Regions from separate parts of the Staphylococcus saccharolyticus genome, predicted to be linked through region 2. Evidence: predicted binding sites of a transcription regulator. Region 2 holds the regulator's gene; each other region holds the start of a gene.
The links. The regulator LexA, encoded in region 2, represses DNA repair genes until DNA is damaged. The targets are predictions, from matches to a motif close to CGAACATATGTTCG.
Positions count from the first base shown of each region.

Region 1 (2,282 bases), 470 kb from region 2:
AAATTTAAGTGGTCTGTTATCTAAAGCACTTGGCAAACGGAATCCATGGTCAATAAGTACCTGTTTACGCGCTCTGTCGCCATTATACATACCACGAATTTGAGGCAGTGTCACATGTGACTCGTCTATCATCACAAGCCAATCATCACCGAAATAATCAAGCAATGTATAAGGAGTTGAGCCTAACGGCCTTAACGTCAAGTGAACAGAATAGTTTTCGATTCCTGCGCAAAATCCCATTTCTCTCATCATTTCTAAATCATAATTTGTTCGTTGTTCAAGTCTCTGTGCTTCTAATAATTTATTATCATCACGTAATTCTTTTAATCGTTCTTCTAGTTCTTTTTCGATACGTTCAATCGCAACTTTCATTTTTTCTTCACGCGTTACGAAGTGAGATGCTGGGAAGATAGCAAAGTGTTCACGTTCACGTATCACTTCACCAGTTAAATAATTGACTTCTCTAATACGATCAATTTCATCTCCAAAAAATTCTACTCGAATACACATTTCTTCTCTTGAGGCAGGAAATATCTCAACGACATCACCTCTTACTCTGAAAGTCCCACGTTGGAAATCTATATCATTTCGTGTGTATTGCACGTCTACTAACTTTCTTAACAATTCACTTCGATCCATTTCCATACCAACACGCACACTAACAACTAAATCTTTATATTCTTCTGGATTTCCCAAACCATAAATACAACTTACACTTGCAATGATAATGACATCATCTCGTTCAAACAAAGCACTTGTAGCAGAATGTCGAAGTTGATCAATTTCTTCATTAATAGAGGCATCTTTCTCAATAAAAGTGTCAGTTGATGGAACATAAGCTTCAGGTTGATAGTAATCATAATAGCTTACGAAATATTCAACTCTATTTTCAGGGAAAAACTCTTTAAATTCACTATAAAGTTGTCCTGCTAACGTTTTATTATGAGCAATAATAAGCGTTGGTTTCCCAACTTCTTTAATAACATTGCTCATGGTGAATGTTTTACCAGTACCTGTTGCCCCTAATAAGGTTTGATGACGTTTTCCTTTATTTACACCATCAACAATCTTTTTTATAGCTTGTGGTTGGTCACCCTGTGGTTCAAATTCAGAATTCAATTTAAATGGAACGTGTTCGACCATTCTGACATGCGCCTCCTAAAGTATTTATCGTTTTAAAAAGTGTAACATGATAGTTAACTCATTGTAGCTTAGTGTGTTTATTACGTTTTATTTTAACAAATATATATCACCAAAGACAAACATTTGTTCGCTTATGATTAAATCTTTAAAAATAAAAACAAACATAGCTACATACTATGCTTGTTTAAAAAGTTAATTAATTTAAGTCTTTATCGTGTAAATATACTATAAAACAAACGCCTCAAAGCTTCAATGAATTTGATTATACATGGTTCAACTTATACAACTATCTAACGCGAATCATCTTGATTCTTATGAAATTCTAATTTATCTATAATTAAATAACCTGCTAAAAGACTCACTACATCCAAAAATATAATCCATTCATTGTGAAAAAACCCTTTATAAACAGAAGTCCCTATTAATAAAAGCGTAAGTATTGTTCCTATCCATTTACTTCTTGTTACAACACTAAATAATACGACCAATATACAAGGAAAGAAGGCAGCACATGCGTACCATATCATTATCTTCACCCATTTCTTCTGTTTAAAATTGTCATTGTTGTTTCACGTAACTCGGTTCTAGGAATGAAGTTTTCAATCAGCATTTCCGGAATAACGTTTTCAATAAAATCTTTAACAGAATCTAAGTGATCAAACTGAATAATGGTTTCTAGACTCATTTCATATATCTCGAAAAATAAAGGTTCAGGGTTACGTTTTTGTATTTCACCAAATGTTTCATAGAGTAAATCAATTTTATCTGCTACGGAAAGAATTTGACCTTCTAATGAATCATCTTTACCTTCTTGCAGGCGTTCGCGATAAACACTTTGATATTGTACAGGTATTTCTTCAGTAATAAATGTTTCTACCATTTCTTCTTCAACATGAGAAAAAAGTTTCTTTAATTCTCCACTAGCATATTTAACTGGTGTTTTAATATCTCCAGTGAAAACTTCTGCGAAATCGTGATTTAACGCTTTTTCATAAAGACTTTTCCAATTAATTTCATTACCATGAAATTCTTCAACTGTTGCCAAATATTGAGCAATTTTTGTAACTTTAAATGAATGTGCAGCAACATTGTGTTCAAAATATTTGAATTTCCCAGGTAATCTTATTAACTTTTCTAAG
Region 1 covers NZ_UHDZ01000001.1:1,908,635-1,910,916, forward strand. The annotation lists gene uvrB (excinuclease ABC subunit UvrB) at 1-1,143, opposite strand, end outside; gene DYE57_RS09375 (CsbA family protein) at 1,434-1,670, opposite strand; gene DYE57_RS09380 (YfbR-like 5'-deoxynucleotidase) at 1,676-2,282, opposite strand, start outside.
Region 1: the regulator LexA is predicted to act here: its motif matches at 1,260-1,273, upstream of uvrB (excinuclease ABC subunit UvrB).

Region 2 (2,282 bases):
CTTCAATTTAAAATGATAAAGAAATATCAGATAAATCCACTCAAATTGCTACCTTCTGATTATTTCTTGTCAATTTATTCATTATTATTTTTACGCTTCTCAGCTTGAATTCTTTTTAGTTTCTCAGGTGTAACATCATTTCCTTCTGTGTCAATGACTTTAGTACTTTCTAATTGTTGTTTAAACCCTTTTCTAAATGAATCTAAATATTGCTTTCTTAATTTAGATTGTTCTTTAGCTTCTTCATTCGTTAACCCTTGTTCTCTTTTTTTTTTAGCTAACTCATTAATTCTCTCTATATTTAAATCTTCTCTAGACATATTAAATCACTTTTCCTTCTATCATTAATTCTTTATTTTAACCAAAATTTACATCTATTAATTCTTGAGTAGAATATATCAAAAAAATGAGCATAACCAAATTGTTACGCTCATTACTATAATCAATCTATAAAATAATTAACAAGACTTAATTTACCAATGCGAACACAGACGTTTTTTCTGTTCGGTATTTTGTTTGTCTTTAAAGTTATCATCTAATTTATTAGTATCTTTCTGATGAATTTCGTGATCAGTCATTTCGTACGTTTGTTCTGATTGGACATTTTGGTTTACACTTAAAAAGAAAGTTAAAAATACTGCGCAAGATAATAATATAATAGCGATATATGTTAAAAATTTTTGTTTATTTATGAATAACATTTATTCTCACTCCTGGAATATTTGTTTGTATAAACAATTTAACAGAACAAACGTTCTCTGTCAATAATAAAACGAACAAATGTTTGTTTCAGATCTCAAATAATGCTATAATAAATTTAAATAATTAAAAGGAGTGCCTACATATGAGAGAACTCACAAAACGTCAAAGTGAAATTTATGATTACATCAAACATATTGTTCAAACTAAGGGATATCCACCAAGTGTAAGGGAAATTGGTGAAGCAGTTGGATTAGCATCAAGTTCAACTGTACATGGTCATCTATCAAGATTAGAAGAAAAAGGTTATATCCGAAGAGATCCTACAAAACCAAGAGCCATTGAAATTGTAAGTGATCAATTAGATGAGGTTAATGTTGAAGAGACTATCCATGTACCTGTTATTGGTAAAGTTACAGCAGGTATTCCCATTACTGCAGTAGAAAACATCGAAGAATATTTTCCATTACCAGAACATCTAACTTCAACTCATAATAGTGATATTTTTATTTTAAATGTAGTTGGCGAAAGTATGATAGAAGCAGGTATTCTAGATGGAGATAAAGTAATTGTACGTAGCCAAAATATAGCTGAAAACGGAGATATTATAGTTGCAATGACTGAAGATGAAGAAGCCACTGTCAAACGTTTTTACAAAGAAAAGAATCGATACCGCTTGCAACCAGAGAATAGTTCAATGGAACCTATTTATTTAGACAACGTCATTGTTGTAGGTAAAGTGATAGGATTATATAGAGAGATGTAACTAGTAACAACAGTTCTCTTTTTAAACATAGACCTCCTTTACTCATATAAATTAGAAGACTCGCTAACCTAAAATTAGCGAGTCTTCTCTTTAATATTCTTTTTTAAAATTTCTTTTACCTTATCTAATACATCTGGATTCTTTTTATTTTTAGTTTTCATGTTATCTACATCCTTACGAGTTAAATATACCCTTCTGTATCATAGATAAACGTTTAACTTGTATAATTTTCAGTACAAAATGGTTGTCTATCATCATTAAAGTCTACACCTAAACCTAAATTTTTAAACTGATGGTTTAAAATGTTCTTTCTATGTTCTAATGAATTCATTAAGCCTTGATGTGCGTATACTGTTAAGCTGACCATAAGCTAAATTTTCAGCGGCTGCATTAAAATCTATGCCGTCTTTTTTAGTCTATCAAATGGTGATCGTCCCTCTTTGTCGTTGTGGTCAAAATAGTTTTTTTCTACCATATTGATACTATGTTTTCTTGCAGTATCTGATACTTGACCTGAATACTTTAGTGTATTTAATCCGTGTTGCTTTCTTTCTGTATTAACTAAATCAAAATCTTGTAATTCAAAGCTTTCTTCAAGTGATTTAGATGGTGGACCATATTGACGCCGTAAACGATTTTCCATATTTTCACTAACTTGTAGCAATGCAGTCACGCCGTTACTTCTATGTTTATCATAAAAAACAGTCGTATAAATGTATCCTTTATGGAAAATGTCATACTCATCGCTTTTGACTTGAAAACGAAATCTACCTTTTTTGATGTAGTCAATGGGCTCTCCTAGTCTGTTTCTAACGAC
Region 2 covers NZ_UHDZ01000001.1:1,434,411-1,436,692, forward strand. The annotation lists gene DYE57_RS07065 (DUF896 domain-containing protein) at 75-320, opposite strand; partial or broken gene sosA (DNA damage-induced cell division inhibitor SosA) at 469-701, opposite strand; gene lexA (transcriptional repressor LexA) at 845-1,465, shown strand; partial or broken gene DYE57_RS07080 (CAP domain-containing protein) at 1,680-2,282, opposite strand, start outside.

Region 3 (2,282 bases), 540 kb from region 2:
ATTTAATATCATTTGATTAGTAGGTAAATTGAGAACATCTTGCATTTCTAAAAGTTCTTCCCATATTTTTGGGGCATATACTTGGAAAATGTTATATGTTTCATTCACATCTATATCAAAGCGAGGGTTTCTCTTTTGCCATTCCTTATTTCGATTTTTTAATAATGGCGTTGTTTGAAGCCATTTGGCTGTTTTTACTCCCAAATCATAGTGGGAACCTCGGTGACACATTATATCAGATTGGACTTTTTGCATTTATTTAAACTTCCATCCTTTCTATTTACTATCATTTGAATGTAATATGAAAGTAACTTTCCCTTAATTGAATTATATTCTGATAAATCATACAATCGTATTGTATTTAGAGAATGTTTAAAATCAATGGGAGTGATTACTTTGATGCCATATAGTTATAAAGATCTTTCAGAAAAGTTAAAGTCATGGTGGCTCGGATAATTAGTATTTATTGATGATAAAAATAATTGTAATACTTTGAATAATATATAATTAGCCTCTATCTTTTGTTGTCATATTATCATAATTTCTAATTAAGTTAAGAATAATCAGTGCCAAAATGGGTATATATTTATAGATAAAGATAAGTATGCTATTATTGTGAATTGTAGATATGCATATTAATTTCAGAGGTGAAGAGTAATGTGGAACTTTATTAAAGGTTTATTTAAATTTGTATTTAGTTTATTAGCTATCACTACTGTAGTAGTTGGTATAGGGGTAGTTGCTTTTTCTTATATTTTCAAAAAAGACTTTGAAGATATCGAAAGAAAAACAAAAGAATTTGTTTCCGATATTGAAAATGACAATTAATTAGTGTTTAAATGCTAGTTTGAAATAAAGGTTGGCAATGGCTTGATATTAGTTATTGCCATCTTTTTTATGCAAAAGTAATATCAATAATATCTAAAATTGAAACCTTTTGACGATAAGTTGTATTAGGTTTTATTCCTTCAATTTCGAAGTTCAATGAATCGATGCGATGTATGTTAAGATGAATAAAATTGATATAGCCCTCTTCATAATATTTGATATTAACTGGACGTGATTTCTGAAGAGCTTCATGTAGGTGTATGTTCAATTGAGCAAGTTGGTCATCTGAAAGTACGGGTCTATCAACTTTATTTTGATCCATCATATATTGATGAATTGTTTCAAATTGTTCTGGCAAAGTAGCAAAAAAAACCCATTTAACCATACCACGACCAGTAGGGATGTTCTTATCTAACATTTCGCGTGGAATATTTCGATAATCAGTTTCTTTATTTATTTCCATCATTTTTTAATCACCTCATTTGATATAATTTCATTATACGAACGTTTGTTCTTTTTTTCAATATAAAATTGCTGCCTATATTTTAGATATTGGATTAAGATGTTGTATCAATATTTTTGGGAAGTTATTAGAGTGATTCATCTTTGAGTTTCTTTAAAAAATACATGTTAATCATCGGCAATTATTTTGATTGTCAATAAATAGTACTTAAAGTTAAAATTAAATCTACAAACATGCATAACATGGAGGTTTTAAAATGACAATTGGATACATAGGGTCATATACGAAGAAAAATGGAAAGGGCATCTATCGCTTTGATTTAAATGATGAATTAGGAAAAATTGAAAAAGTTGATATTGGGTATGAAATAGAAGCTTCAACTTACCTTACACGTAATGACAAATTTTTATATGCCATTACTAAGGAAGGGGAAGATTGTGGTGTTGCAAGTTTTAAATTTCAAGGGGAAGGTAAATTAGAATTAATCAATAAATGTTTATCTTCCAAAAACGGCACAGGCTGTTATATTCAAGTGTCTAGTGATGGTAACTATTTATTTGAAGCTGTTTACGGAGCTGGGATTGTACGAATTTATAAATTAAATAAGCATACAGGGGAAATAGAAAAACTTATCGAAGAATTAGCACATAATTATCCTACAGGCCCTCACGAACGCCAAAAATCATCTCATGTTCATTTCTTAAATGAAACACCAGATCAAAAATATATTGTAGCAACTGATTTAGGCACAGATAGAGTTGTAGCATATTCATATGGTGAGGATGGACTTGAAGAATATGCTGTTTCTCAGTTTGAAGAAGCGGATGGACCAAGACATATTACATTTAGTAGCGATGGAAAGCATGCATATATTGTTCATGAATTATCCAATTATGTAAGTGTCACAGAATATAATGATGGGAAGTTTACTGAAATTGAACGTCATTTGACGATTCCACATGATTTTAAAAAAGATTCTAAACTAGCAGCT
Region 3 covers NZ_UHDZ01000001.1:892,715-894,996, forward strand. The annotation lists partial or broken gene DYE57_RS04290 (C45 family autoproteolytic acyltransferase/hydolase) at 1-255, opposite strand, end outside; gene DYE57_RS04295 (hypothetical protein) at 658-828, shown strand; gene DYE57_RS04300 (YolD-like family protein) at 896-1,294, opposite strand; gene pglS (6-phosphogluconolactonase) at 1,548-2,282, shown strand, end outside.
Region 3: the regulator LexA is predicted to act here: its motif matches at 1,330-1,343, upstream of DYE57_RS04300 (YolD-like family protein).